DNA from 2 places in the Streptomyces sp. NPDC018610 genome. Region 1 is predicted to be linked to the other one. Evidence: riboswitches for the same ligand, from Rfam matches in the RefSeq annotation. Region 1 holds a riboswitch; the other holds the start of a gene.

Region 1 (7,270 bases):
ACGGTCTACGAGTGCACCTCGCCCGACGAGGTGCACGCCCTGCTGCAGGGCGGCCAGGGCATCTTCGGCATCGCCGTGGGCGTGGTGTGGCGTGACGTGGAGAGCGCCCTGTCCCAGCTGCACGGCGAGCGTGTCGACACCGGCGAGACCCTGATCGGCCACAATCCGGCCGACGAGCTCGCGCGGCGGCGCAACCGGGCGGTCTGAGCCCGCGACCGGCGGTCCGCCCGGGTGACCGGCCGGGCCGGCGGGCGCGGGCGGCTCCGGGATCCGGTCCGCGTGCCGTCTTGGCGTCGGCGCCGTCTGTGTCGTGAGGGGTGTCCGACACCGGTGCCGGGGCCTCCCCGTGGGGCATTGTCAGTGGTGTGGTGCAGCATCGGAGATGTGAGAACCGCGCCCACGATCCTCCATCTCGACATGGACGCCTTCTTCGCCTCGGCGGAGCAGGCGTCCAAGCCGAGCCTGCGCGGGAAGGCCGTCGTCGTGGGTGGCCTGGGACCGCGCGGGGTGGTCGCCACCGCGTCGTACGAGGCACGGGTCTTCGGCGTCCACTCGGCGATGCCCATGGCGCAGGCGCGGCGGCTGGCGCCGAACGCCGCGTACCTGGTGCCGCGGTTCGCCTTCTACCGGTCCATCAGCGAACAGGTGATGGGGCTGCTGCGGTCCCTGTCGCCCCTGGTGGAGCCGCTCAGCCTGGACGAGGCGTTCGTGGACCTGGAGGCCGGGGGCGCGGCCCGGGACGCGGACTCGGCCCGGCTGGTGGGGGAGCGGCTGCGCGCCGACATCCTGGCCGTCACCGGGCTGACGGGATCCGTCGGGCTCGCCGCGTCCAAGATGCTCGCGAAGATCGCCTCCGAGCAGGCCAAGCCCGACGGACTGGTCCTCATAGCGCCCGGCACCGAGCGCGCCCTGCTCGCACCCATGCCGGTGCGGATACTGCCGGGTGTGGGCCCGGCGACCGGTGACCACCTGCGGCGGGCCGGGATCCACACCGTCGGCGAACTGGCCGAGGCGGGCGAGGACGAGCTCGTCCGGCTGCTGGGCAAGGCGCACGGGCACGCGCTGCACGCCATGGCGCTCGCGCACGACGAGCGTCCGGTCGTCGCCGAGCGCGAGGCCAAGTCGGTGTCGGTGGAGGACACCTACGACGTGGACATCCACGACCGGCTGCGGGTGGGCCTGGAGGTGGGGCGGCTCGCCGACCGGTGCGTGCGGCGGCTGAGAGGATCCGGGCTGTCGGGGCGGACCATCGTGCTGAAGGTACGGCGGTACGACTTCTCGACGCTGACCCGCTCCGAGACGCTGCGCGGTCCCACCGACGACCCGGCGGTGGTGCGGGAGGCGGCGGCCCGGCTGCTGGAGGCCGTGGACACCACGGGCGGGGTGCGGCTGCTCGGCGTGGGGGTGACCGGACTCGCCGACTACACCCAGGAGGACCTGTTCGCGCAGGCGGCGGGCGCGCGGGAGGAGAGCCCCGTCGAGGAACCGGCGGACGAGGCGGCCGAGGAGCAGCCGGCGCCGGCCGAGCGGCACTGGCCCTCGGGCCACGACGTGCGGCACGCCGAGTACGGGCACGGATGGGTGCAGGGCAGCGGACTGGGCCGGGTCACCGTGCGCTTCGAGACGCCGGTCTCGGAGCCGGGCCGGGTGCGGACGTTCCGTGTCGACGACCCGGACCTGCGGCCGGCGGATCCGCTGCCGCTGGTGCGAAGACCCGACGGGGCCCCGGCGGAGCCCCGTGCGGCCCGGGACGTGGAGCCGGTGCCGTCACGGGAACCTCGGGAACCTCCTCGAAGCACCTCCTCCTCGTCGGTTCGGTGAGTGCGGGCCGCCCGGGCCCCTCGCCCCGGCAGTGGTGGGTGAGTCGGTGGCGCCGGGGCGGCGGCCGGGCGGGGGCGGGACGGGCGCGGGCTGCGGAGGGCTGGGCGGAGGGTGAGTCGGCGGGGTGCCCGGCGCGGCCTGGCCGGTACTGCCTGGTGCGGGGACGGTGTCAGGCCTCCTCGGTGCCCGAGCCCGCGAGTCTGCCGAAGTCATGGTCGGGAAGCACGGGAGCGGGGGCCACGTCGAGACCGTAGTGGTGGTAGAGCTGCAGTTCCTGTTCGGGGGAGAGATGACGGCCGACGCCGAAATCGGGGGCGTCCTTGATCAGCGCCCGGTCGAAGGGGACGCGCAGCGCACCGTCGACCAGGTCGCTGGGCTCCAGGGGCACGAAGGCGTCCCGGGAGAACAGACCGGTGCGTATGGCGGCCCACTCCGGCACGCCCGTGGCGTCGTCGAGGTACACCTCGTCCACCGTGCCGATCTTGTCGCCGTTGCGGTCGAACGCCTTGCGGCCGATCAGGTTGCGCGGATCGATCTCGGTCTGCACGGTCCCTCCACATGGTCGCAACTCATCCGTAAGCACTACGAAAGAGCACAATCGTCGCGGCGGCCACTCGAAGGCCTGTGCGCCCGCCCCGCTGGTAGGCTGACAGCGGCTGCTGACCCCGTGCGGGAGAGTCCTCCGGCATCGTCGGAGGCGCCGAAGGAGCAAATCCTCCCCGGAATCTCTCAGGCCCACGTACCGCACGGACGAGGTCACTCTGGAAAGCAGAGCGGGTGTCGACGGCTTCCGCTCTCACCGACGGTGAAAGCCGGGTGCCCTCGGGCGGCCCCGGTGAAGCTCTCAGGTTGAGATGACAGAGGGGGAGGCCGTCGGGGCACCCGTGCCGTGGTGTCCCTCGAAGGTCGCGTCAGACCAGGAGGCCTCCGCAATGACCGCCCAGCGCATCCCGCTCTCCGAGCTCGAACAGGGCATCCCCTTCGAGCAGCGTCACATCGGCCCCGACCACGAGGCCCGGGCCAAGATGCTCGCGCAGGTCGGCTACGGCTCGCTCGACGAGCTGACCGCCGCCGCGGTACCCGATGTGATCAAGAACGCCGACGCACTCGACCTGCCGGGCGCCCGCACCGAGGCCGAGGTGCTGGCCGAGCTGCGCTCGCTCGCCGACCGCAACCAGGTCCTCGGCTCCATGATCGGGCTCGGCTACTACGGGACGTTCACCCCGCCCGTCATCCTGCGCAACGTCATGGAGAACCCGGCCTGGTACACGGCGTACACGCCCTACCAGCCCGAGATCTCGCAGGGCCGGCTCGAGGCGCTGCTGAACTTCCAGACCGTGGTCGCCGACCTGACCGGGCTGCCCACCTCCGGCGCCTCCCTGCTCGACGAGGGCACCGCCGCCGCCGAGGCGATGGCCCTGTCCCGCCGCATGGGCAGGAACAAGAAGGGCCTGTTCCTGATCGACGCGGACGCGCTGCCGCAGACCGTCGCCGTCATCGAGACCCGCGCCGAGCCGACCGGCGTCGAGGTCGTCGTCGCCGACCTGAGCGAGGGCATCCCCGCCGAGATCGCCGAGCGCGACATCAACGGCGTGCTCCTGCAGTACCCGGGCGCCTCCGGCGCCGTACGCGACATCAAGCCGGTCATCGACCAGGCGCACGAGCTGGGCGCCCTGGTCACCGTCGCCGCCGACCTGCTCGCCCTCACCCTGCTGAAGTCGCCCGGCGAGCTGGGCGCGGACATCGCCGTCGGCACCACCCAGCGCTTCGGCGTGCCGATGGGCTTCGGCGGACCGCACGCCGGCTACATGGCGGTGCACGAGAAGTTCGCCCGCAGCCTGCCCGGCCGCCTGGTGGGCGTCTCCGTCGACGCCGACGGCAACAAGGCCTACCGCCTCGCGCTGCAGACCCGCGAGCAGCACATCCGCCGCGAGAAGGCCACCAGCAACATCTGCACCGCGCAGGTGCTGCTCGCCGTCATGGCCGGCATGTACGCCGTCCACCACGGCCCGGACGGGCTGAAGGGCATCGCCGAGCGCACCCACCGCTACGCCGCTGTCCTGGCCGAAGGACTGAGGGCGGGCGGCGTCGAGGTCGTCCACGGCGCGTACTTCGACACGCTGACCGTCAGGGCCGAGGGCCGGGCCGCCGAGGTCGTCGCCGCCGCCCGCGAGGCCGGTGTCAACCTGCGCCTGGTCGACGCCGACCACGTCTCCGTCGCCTGCGACGAGACCACCACCCGCGCCCACCTGCGCAGCGTCTGGTCCGCCTTCGGCGTGGCCGGCGACATCGACGCCCTGGACGCCGCCGCCGGTCAGGCGCTGCCCGAGGGCCTGCTGCGCACCGACGCCTACCTCACCCACCCCGTCTTCCACGAGCACCGCTCCGAGACCGCGATGCTGCGCTATCTGCGCCGGCTCGCCGACCGCGACTACGCGCTCGACCGCGGCATGATCCCGCTGGGCTCCTGCACCATGAAGCTCAACGCGACCACGGAGATGGAGCCGGTCACCTGGCCGGAGTTCGGGCAGCTGCACCCCTTCGCGCCCGCCGAGCAGGCCCAGGGCTACCTCCAGCTCATCCACGAGCTGGAGGACCGTCTCGCTGAGGTCACCGGCTACGACAAGGTCTCCCTCCAGCCCAACGCCGGCTCCCAGGGCGAGCTGGCCGGCCTCCTCGCCGTGCGCGGCTACCACCGCGCCAACGGCGACGAGCAGCGCACCGTCTGCCTCATCCCGTCCTCCGCGCACGGCACCAACGCCGCCAGCGCCGTGATGGCCGGCATGAAGGTCGTCGTCGTCAAGACCGCCGAGGACGGCGAGATCGACGTCGAGGACCTGCGGGCCAAGATCGAGCAGCACCGCGACCAGCTCGCCGTGCTGATGATCACCTACCCGTCCACGCACGGTGTGTTCGAGGAGCACGTCGCCGACATCTGCGCCCAGGTCCACGACGCGGGCGGCCAGGTGTACGTCGACGGCGCCAACCTCAACGCCCTGGTCGGCCTCGCCAAGCCGGGTCACTTCGGCGGCGACGTCTCCCACCTGAACCTGCACAAGACGTTCTGCATCCCGCACGGCGGCGGCGGCCCCGGCGTCGGCCCGGTCGCCGTGCGGTCGCACCTGGCGCCGTACCTGCCCAACCACCCGCTGCAGCCGGAGGCCGGACCGGAGACCGGCGTCGGACCGATCTCGGCGGCGCCCTGGGGCTCGGCCGGCATCCTGCCGATCTCCTGGGCCTACGTCCGGCTGATGGGCGGCGAGGGCCTCAAGCGCGCCACGCAGGTGGCCGTGCTGAGCGCCAACTACATCGCCAAGCGCCTGGAGCCGCACTTCCCGGTGCTCTACACCGGCCCCGCCGGCCTGGTCGCGCACGAGTGCATCATCGACCTGCGCCCGCTGACCAAGGAGACCGGCGTGAGCGTGGACGACGTGGCCAAGCGGCTGATCGACTACGGCTTCCACGCGCCGACGATGTCCTTCCCGGTGGCCGGCACGCTGATGATCGAGCCGACCGAGTCCGAGAACCTCGCCGAGCTGGACCGCTTCTGCGACACGATGATCGCGATCCGCGCCGAGATCGAGAAGGTCGGCTCGGGCGAGTGGCCGGCGGACGACAACCCGCTGCGCGGGGCCCCGCACACCGCCGCCGCGCTCGGCGGGGAGTGGGAGCACGCCTACAGCCGCGCGGAGGCGGTCTTCCCGGCCGGCGTCTCGGCCGCCGACAAGTACTGGCCGCCGGTGCGCCGCATCGACCAGGCCTTCGGCGACCGGAACCTGGTCTGCTCCTGCCCGCCGCTGGACGCGTACGGCGACTGAGCCGCCCGGCGCCACGACGGAAGCGGGCCCCGCCCCGGCAGCAGGAGCCGGGGCGGGGCCTCGCCGTATCCGCGGGACAGGCGTCGTATGCGCGGGGCAGACCGCGCGCCCGGGCAGGCCGTGGGCGCGGCGCGGGTCAGGCCGGGTAGGCGTGGGTCTGGGCCGCCTTGACGGACGCCCAGACCTCCGCGCCCGGGCGCAGGTCGAGTTCGACGGCCGAGACCGTGGTCAGGTCGGCGGCGAGGGCGAGCTCCCCGGTGAGGTCCACGCGGATCTGGTCGCCGTGCGTCTCCAGGCCGGCGACCTCGCAGCGCCACAGGTTGCGCGCGCTGGAGCCGGTGGGGCGCTCCCGGTGCAGGGTGACCGCGCCCGGCGGGAACGCCACGAAGGCCGGTCCGGACAGATCCTCGGTGGTGGCGACGGCGGGGCCGGCCTCCAGGCGCACGCGGTGGCCCTCGGCCCGCCCGCGGTACAGGTTCAGGCCGACCAGCTGGGCGATGTAGTCCGTGCGGGGCCGGCGGGCGATGTCGGCGGGGGCGCCCTCCTGCACCAGGCGTCCGTGCTCGACGACGACCAGCCGGTCGGCCAGCACCATCGCGTCCAGCGGATCGTGCGTGACCAGGACGGCGACGGCCTCGAACTCGGCCAGATGACGACGCAGCTGGGCGCGGACCTCCAGCCGGGTGCGGGCGTCCAGCGCGGCCAGCGGCTCGTCCAGGAGCAGCAGCCTGGGCCGGGTGGCCAGGGCCCGGGCCAGGGCGACGCGCTGGGCCTGGCCGCCGGAGAGCCGCCGGGGCTTGGCGCCTGCGTGATCGGCCAGGCCCATGCGCGCCAGCCAGTCGGCGGCCCGCGCGCGGGCCTCGGCCTTCGAGGACCCCTGGCAGCGCGGTCCGAACGCCACGTTGTCCAGCGCGGACAGGTGCGGGAAGAGCAGGTAGTCCTGGAAGACGACACCGACCGGGCGCGCCTCCGGCGGTGTGCGGTCCAGCTCTGCGCCGTCCAGGCGCAGATGGCCGCCGGTGAGCGGGGACAGGCCGGCGAGCGCGCGCAGGGCCGTGGTCTTGCCCGCGCCGTTCGGGCCGAGCAGCGCGACGACCTCGCCGGGGGCGGCGGTGATGGCCACGTCGAGCCGGAAGGCGCCGCGCTCGACGACGAGCCGGGCGTCCAGCCCGTCGCCGGACGGCTCCTCGGCGCGGACGCCGGTCGGGGTCTCGTCGATGTCGGTCATGAGGTGATCATCCAGGGTGGGAGGTGGCCGACCCTCACGAGGAGGCCGTCATCCAACGGTCCCGCAGACCGGCCAGGACCGCGATCGACACGGCCAGCAGCACCAGGCTCAGGGCGATCGCGGCGGCCGGGTCGTCCTGCAGCGCCAGGTAGACCGCGAGGGGCATGGTCTGGGTACGGCCGGGAAAGTTGCCGGCGAAGGTGATCGTCGCGCCGAACTCGCCGAGCGCCCGCGCCCACGCGAGGACGGCGCCCGCCGCGATGCCGGGCGCGATCAGCGGCAGGGTGACCCGGCGGAACGCGGTGAAGCGGGACGCTCCCAGCGTCATGGCGGCCTCCTCGAAGCGCGGATCGGCGGCCCGCAGCGTGCCCTCGACGCTGATGACGAGGAACGGCATGGCCAC
Region 2 (7,270 bases), on a different contig from region 1:
TCGCGTCGCCCGCGAGGACGTCCTGGTCGACCGTCTCCGGGTTGACCTTCAGCTTGACGACGATCTTGTCCGGCAGCTGCTTGCGCAGCGGGTCGGTCTTCGCGTCCCAGTTCTCGTTGCGCACGAGGACGGCCTGCTTGCCCTCGTCGTAGCTCTGGAACTTGTAGGAGCCCGAGGAGACGATGCTCTTGACGTAGTCGACGCCCGTGTCCTTGGCCTGGGGCACCGGAGCCGTCTGCGGAGCGGCGACCAGGTAGTCGAACTCCTGGAAGGCCTGCTTCAGGTGGAAGACGATCGTGGTGTCGTCCGGCGTCTCGATGGAGGACAGGCCCTTGGCGCTCTTGTCCTTGTAGGGGCCCTTGTACTTGTCCCCGCCCGCCATCAGCTGCTGGAAGTAGTTCGGGCCGAGGGAGAGCACGTCACGCGCGAAGTTGGACCGCTCGACGGCGTACTTGACGTCCTTCGAGGTGATCGCCGTTCCGTCCTGGTACTTCAGGCCCGAACGCAGCTTGTAGGTCCAGGTCTTGCCGCCGTCGCTCGGCACGCCCTTGCTCGCGGCGAGGTCGGGGACGAGGGTGTTGCCCTTCTCCCCCGCGCCGGGCTGGAAGGTCATCAGCGGACGGGCCCACAGCCGGCTGAGGTTGTACATGTACGCGTAGTACGTGTTGCCGGGGTCGAAGGAGTCCGGGACGTCGGACAGCTCGTAGGTGAGCGTGCCGCCCTTCTTGCTGGAGGCGTTGACGACGTCCTTGGTCGCGGCGTTGGCCCCAGCCGATTTGCCGTTGTCGTTCTTGTTGTCATCGGCCTTGCTGCAGCCTGCGAGAAGCAGGCTGACGGAGCCGATGGCCGCAACTGCGGCCAGCGCTGACCTACGCATGATGGGCGGGTTCCCCTCCATTGTCGGAAACTTTTCGGGCTCTCTCGGCTGCAGTTCGTCAGCGGCTGCGCGGGTCGAGAGCGTCGCGGAGACCGTCGCCGAGCAGGTTGAACGCGAGGACGGTGATGAAGATCGCGAGGCCGGGCACGATCATGTACTGGGGATCGACCTCGTAGTAGGTGACGGCGTCCCGGAGCATGCCGCCCCAGGAGGCCTGCGGGGGCTGGATGCCGACGCCGAGGAAGCTGAGCGACGCCTCGAAGAGGATGTTGGTCGGGATGAGCAGCGTCGAGTAGACGATGATCGGGCCGACCAGGTTGGGCATCAGTTCCCGGAACAGGATGTACGGCCCCTTGGCGCCCATGCCCCGGGAGGCGTCCACGAACTCGCGCTCGCGCAGCGCGAGCGTCTGGCCCCGGACGATGCGTCCCAGATAGGGCCAGTTGAAGAAGCCGATCACGAAGATCAGCACGCTCAGGTGCAACGGCAGTCCGCTGAGGCCGAACGCGCCGCCCTGCAGGGTGGCGGAGATGGCGATGGCGAAGAGCAGGAGGGGGAAGGCGAGGAAGGTGTCCATCAGGCGGCTGATGATCGAGTCGACCCGGCCGCCGTAGTAGCCGGCGACGACGCCCATGATCGCGCCGATCACGTTGGACAGGATCGTCGCGCCGAAGGCGACCACCAGCGAGACCCAGGAGCCCTCGAGGATGCGGGTGGCGATGTCCCGGCCGAACTTGGGGTCCACGCCCAGCGGGTGGTCCAGGCTCATGCCGCCCCAAGCGGCCTTGGGCAGCGAGGTGTTGGGGTCGATCAGGTCCTGGTGGAAGGCGTTGGGGTCGAGGCCGAACAGGGCCTGCAGGGGACGCGAGAGGATCGCCAGGACGATCAGCAGGAGCACGATGACGCCGCCGGTCACGGCGACCTTGTCCCTCTTGAACCGGGACCAGGCGATCTGACCGAGGGAACGCCCCTCGATCCGCCCCTCACCGGCGCCCGCGAGCACAGCCTCCGGCTGCGCCTCGGCTGCCGCCCCGGTGGTCTCGATCGGTGCGGTCACTATGACCCGACCCCTCTCGCCGGTGGTGACCGGCTTGCGCCCTGCCGCTGTGCGCGGCGTTTGGTACTTGGCTGCCGGACTCCGGCCGCAGATGATGCGGCCACTGTGACCCGGCTGTTACGTCAACTTGCGTTTGATCGCGAGGTCATGGACCTGGCGTCTGACTCGCGAGTCTTCAGCGTGGCCGCGATCACCCGCCAGAGCTGACGACGAAAGTATGCGTAACCGTGATGCAGTCCAGCGGATTCCGTTATCCGAACAGTGGGTAACGCACCCCGAACGCTGAACAGTTGGGACACTTCGGCGTTCCGGCGCGGTTCGGGCGCAATCGCCGCCATCTACGCGCGGAGAAGTGCGCGCGGTGCGGAGGTCTTGTGCGCAAACCGCAAAGCGGCCGCATCGGGCCGCCGAAGTCAGTATGCGCCGCCGGCCGGCGGGTAGCCGTAGCCGCCCGCCGGGTGTCCGGCGGGTCCGGCGTGGGCGTCACGGTCGTAGAACGGGCGGGAGTTGGCTCGCAGCCACATCGCGACCGGGTCGAACTCGTCGGACATCGCGACGGTCGACACGGGCAGCCCGTCCGGGACGGCGCCGATGGACTGCTGCATCATCGCCCGGACCGAGTCGACGGCCGGCGGCGAGGTGTCGTACACGTCCAGGCCGATGGCGAGGTAGGGCGCCCCGTACGCGGGCTGCACCCAGGCGCGGCGCAGCGAGCGCAGCGCCGGGGTGCGGTGGGCGTTCTGGCTGAGCAGGGCGTAGAACTGCGGGATCTCGATGGCCGGTTCGGACAGCCGCAGCGGACCGGCGGGCTGGCGGTCCAGTCCGGCCGCGATACGGCGCAGGTCCAGCCAGGGGACGCCGACGCCACCGCCCGGCGCGTGCGGGTTCAGCCAGAGGCCGTAGCGGTCGGGGTAGAGGGTGCGGGCGACGTCGAGGCCGTCCACCACCTCGTAGGACCGCATCCAGCCGCTGGCCGACAGTTCCTGGGCGGAGGTGACGCAGGGCGCGTAACCGTGGCCGTCGACCTCCATGTGGCCGTACTGGGCGTCCGGGGCGCCGGCCTGGCCGTGCCACAGCAGCATCCAGATCTGGCCGGTGGAGGGGGCCGCGAGCGCGCGGAGCAATGCCTCGTAGGCGTCGTAGCGGCCGGGGGTCACCTGGCGCAGCATCTGCTCCACGTGCCCGGCCGCGGTGCCGCTCGCGCTGGCGCTCACCTTTTACCGCCCCTTCGTGTGACTCCTCACCGAGCTGTGCGTCTAGCTTAAGGCCGCCTGCCGGCTCGGTCGCCGTCGCGGTTTCACGGGCGCGGGGCTCGCCCGGCCCCTCGCGCCCCGCGGCGAAGCCGCGTCCGTGCGTCACCCCAGCCCGCGTGGGGCGCCCCTCAGTGGCCGTACTGGTAGAAGGGGCGGACGTTGTTCTTCAGCCAGTCGATGACCGGGTCGTTCGCCACGTCCATGAGGACCAGGTTCACCGGCCACTTGACCGGGGCCTTGGCCAGGGCGCGGCCCAGGGCGTCCAGCGGGCGGGCGCGCAGGTCGCCCTCCCACTGGGAGAGTTCGACGCCCACGAACATGACGGGGTCGGCCGTCTCGACGGCGGCGAGGCAGCGGCGGGCGCTGAGGACGACGCCGGCCTCGGCGAACTCGGCCGAGGCGGCGGCGAGGAAGTCCACCGGGTCGTCCTGCCAGTCGGGCTCGAAGAGGCGGACCCGGCCACCGCTCGCCGGTCCGTCCAGCTCGGTGCGTCCCGCCCGGCACAGTTCGGCCACGGCCTGCGGGGGCAGCGGGATGCCGACGACGCCGTCCGGGTTGAGCGCGATGCCGATCTGCGGGGGCAGTCCGCGCGCGAACTCGACGGCGGGCGCGATGGTGTACGCCATGTGGGAGCCGGCGACCCGGCGCAGCTGTTCCTCCGAGCTGAAGACGGGGACGTAGGCCTGACCCTCGATCTCCAGGGCGGGCAGGTCGAGGGGGCCGCTGTGCGGGCCGCCGCCGCTGGGCAGCGGCACCCACAGGAAGCTGCGGGCCAGCACCTCGACGATCCGGCCGCCGGCCGTGGGGACGCCGACGGAGGAGGAGAGCACTTCCTCCAGCTCGTTGCCGGGCCAGCCGCCGTGCGGCTGGGGGTGTGCCTGTGCGGGGAAGTCCCCCGGAAAGTCCGCGGAGAAGTCCGCCGGGAAGTCCATCTGCCTACCGCCTGCTGGGAACCACTGCTGTGACCGAAAGGCTAGCGGGTGCCGCCCGCGCCGCCGAAGGCGATCCGGCGCAGCCCGCCGGCCGCCGCGCGGTCCAGCAGGACCGCCGAGCCGCAGCCGCGGGGCAGCTCGCCGCCCTCCACGGCGCGCAGCAGGCGGGCGGCCGAGCGGCGGTGGCGTGCGAAGGCGTAGCGGGAGACGCCCCGGCCCCGCCGGCGCTGGCCCTGGAGGGCGGCGGCGGGGGTGACGTCGAGCAGGATCAGGTGCAGGGCGCCGCCGCGGCGGCGGGCGGCGCGGGCCAGCCAGGAGCGGACCCAGGTCTGCGTGCCGCAGTCGTGCACGACGACGGGCTCGCCCGAGCGCAGGGCGCGGCGCAGGGCGGCGTAGTGGGCGAGGCGGACCAGGGGGCGGTACAGGGCGTAGGGGAGGCGGCGCGGCAGCCGGGCGGCGAAGCGGTCGCGGACGTCCTGGGAGTCGATCCGGGCGCCGTGCGCCGCGCGCTCCATCAGGGTGGACTTGCCGCTGCCGGGCAGGCCGGTGACCACGACCAGGTCGCGCGGGCCGAAGAGCAGCGTCCGCGGGCCGCGACCGGCCCGCTCGCGCAGGTCACGGACGACGGGGGCGGCGCCCGGCCCGTCGTGCGCGCCGGCCCGGGCCGCCCGCTGGGCGGGCAGCGCGGGGGCGTGGGTCGTCGCGTACGCCGGCACGGGCCGCACGGTCCTGTTCACCGTCATCGTCCTCCCCTGGGCGGTGGCGGTTCACCTACCCTGTGCAAAGAGAACGTAATGCGCGGCGCCCGGTGTTTCCGTTCGCGTTCTGCCACAGGCCGGTTACAGATGCGGCTCTCCCAGGAGGCGGCGGGCCGTGCAATGATGGGCGCGCCAACTGCATACCGGCCGTTTGAATCCGCGCGGGAGAGTTCCCGGCAGCACGTCTGCCCGGGGCGCCGAAGGAGCAAGTCCCTCCCTTGAATCTCTCAGGCCCCGTTACCGCGCGGGCGAGGCACATCTGAAAAGCGGGCCGCTGCCGCAGCGGCCCCACCCAAGGTGCAAGCCGTGACCCGTCCGTGCGACGCCGGTCATGGCGAACCTCTCAGGTTCCGATGACAGATGGGGAGGACACGAGTTCCGTCCTCGCCCTCCCCGACGCCCGGCTCCGTTCGCGCGTGGGGGTCCCCATCGCCTTGGAGAACGACCGATGAGCAGTTCCGCCTCCCATCCGCCGCGCCACACCGCGCTCGACGCGCTGCACCGCTCGCTCGGGGCGACGATGACCGACTTCGCCGGCTGGGACATGCCGCTGCGCTACGGCTCCGAGCGCGACGAGCACCTGGCCGTGCGCACCCGGGCCGGGCTGTTCGACCTCTCCCACATGGGCGAGATCGCGGTCATCGGTCCCCAGGCCGCCGCGCTGCTGAACTTCGCCCTGGTCGGCGACATCGCCTCCGTCGGCGTGGGCCGCGCCCGCTACACGATGATCTGCCGCGAGGACGGCGGCATCCTGGACGACCTGATCGTCTACCGCCTGGCCGAGACGGAGTACATGGTCGTCGCCAACGCCTCCAACGCCCAGGTGGTGCTGGACGCGCTGACCGAGCGTGCGGCCGGCTTCGACGCCGAGGTCCGCGACGACCGCGACGCGTACGCCCTCATCGCCGTGCAGGGCCCCGCCTCCCCGGCGATCCTCCAGTCCCTCACCGACGCCGACCTGGCCGGCCTGAAGTACTACGCGGGCCTGCCCGGCACGGTGGCCGGCGTCTCCGCGCTGATCGCGCGCACCGGTTACACCGGCGAGGACGGCTTCGAGCTGTTCGTCGCCCCGGCCGACGCCGAGAAGCTGTGGCAGGCGCTGACCGACGCCGGCGCGGAGGCCGGGCTGATCCCGTGCGGGCTGTCCTGCCGCGACACGCTGCGCCTGGAGGCGGGCATGCCGCTGTACGGGCACGAGCTGACGACGTCGCTGACCCCGTTCGACGCGGGGCTCGGCCGGGTGGTCAAGTTCGACAAGGAGGGCGACTTCGTCGGCCGCGAGGCCCTGGAGCGGGCCGCCGAGCGCGCGGCGCAGAACCCGCCGCGGGTCCTGGTCGGTCTCGTCGCCGAGGGCCGCCGCGTCCCGCGCGCGGGTTACCCGGTGGTGGCCGGCGGCACGGTGATCGGCGAGGTCACCTCCGGCGCCCCCTCCCCCACCCTGGGCAAGCCGATCGCCATGGCGTACGTCGACGCCGCGCACGCCGCCCCCGGCGCCGAGGGTGTCGGCGTGGACATCCGGGGCAGCCACGAGCCGTACGAGGTCGTGGCACTGCCCTTCTACAAGCGGCAGAAGTGACACCGTCGTAACCGACCGCGGTGATGTGGGGCACATCGCCCCTGTTCACGCATGCCTTCCGCAGTCCCCCATTCACCAGCACCCTCCCGCGTACAGGAGAATTCAGGCCATGAGCAACCCCCAGCAGCTGCGCTACAGCAAGGAACACGAGTGGCTGTCGCCCGCCGAGGACGGCGTCGCGACGGTCGGCATCACCGAGTTCGCGGCCAACGCGCTCGGCGACGTCGTCTTCGCCCAGCTCCCGGAGGTCGGTTCCACGGTGGCCGCGGGCGAGACCTGCGGTGAGCTGGAGTCGACCAAGTCGGTGTCCGACCTGTACTCCCCGGTCAACGGTGAGGTCACGGAGATCAACCAGGACGTGGTGGACGACCCGTCGCTGGTGAACTCCGCGCCCTTCGAGGGCGGCTGGCTGTTCAAGGTCCGCCTCGACGGGGAGCCGGACGGCCTGATGAGCGCCGACGAGTACTCCGCCCAGAACGCCGGCTGAGGAACGGAACGCGAGCCGATGACTGTTCTCAACACACCTCTGCACGAGCTCGACCCGGACGTGGCCGCCGCGGTCGACGACGAGCTGCGCCGCCAGCAGTCCACGCTGGAGATGATCGCCTCGGAGAACTTCGCTCCGGTCGCGGTCATGGAGGCGCAGGGCTCGGTCCTCACCAACAAGTACGCCGAGGGCTACCCGGGCCGCCGCTACTACGGCGGCTGCGAGCACGTCGACGTGGTCGAGCAGATCGCGATCGACCGGGTCAAGGAGCTGTTCGGCGCCGAGCACGCCAACGTGCAGCCGCACTCCGGCGCGCAGGCGAACGCCGCC

Evidence for each region. Region 1 has a riboswitch for glycine ahead of gcvP (aminomethyl-transferring glycine dehydrogenase). Riboswitches for the same ligand answer to the same signal wherever they lie in the genome.
Region 2: another riboswitch for glycine. It lies ahead of gcvT (glycine cleavage system aminomethyltransferase GcvT); the one in region 1 lies ahead of gcvP (aminomethyl-transferring glycine dehydrogenase).

What each region holds. Positions count from the first base shown of each region.
Region 1 is NZ_JBISAL010000005.1:480,063-487,332, reverse strand. Features, by position in the region: gene ACH5A8_RS16380 (MerR family transcriptional regulator) at 1-207, shown strand, start outside; gene ACH5A8_RS16375 (DNA polymerase IV) at 385-1,821, shown strand; gene ACH5A8_RS16370 (PRC-barrel domain-containing protein) at 1,991-2,368, opposite strand; glycine riboswitch at 2,482-2,576, shown strand; gene gcvP (aminomethyl-transferring glycine dehydrogenase) at 2,754-5,639, shown strand; gene ACH5A8_RS16360 (ABC transporter ATP-binding protein) at 5,776-6,867, opposite strand; gene modB (molybdate ABC transporter permease subunit) at 6,902-7,270, opposite strand, start outside.
Region 2 is NZ_JBISAL010000012.1:36,537-43,806, reverse strand. Features, by position in the region: gene ACH5A8_RS28375 (ABC transporter substrate-binding protein) at 1-898, opposite strand, end outside; gene ACH5A8_RS28370 (ABC transporter permease) at 936-1,934, opposite strand; gene ACH5A8_RS28365 (enhanced serine sensitivity protein SseB C-terminal domain-containing protein) at 2,348-3,103, opposite strand; gene ACH5A8_RS28360 (enhanced serine sensitivity protein SseB) at 3,316-4,119, opposite strand; gene ACH5A8_RS28355 (AAA family ATPase) at 4,161-4,862, opposite strand; glycine riboswitch at 5,030-5,130, shown strand; gene gcvT (glycine cleavage system aminomethyltransferase GcvT) at 5,326-6,453, shown strand; gene gcvH (glycine cleavage system protein GcvH) at 6,563-6,940, shown strand; gene glyA (serine hydroxymethyltransferase) at 6,959-7,270, shown strand, end outside.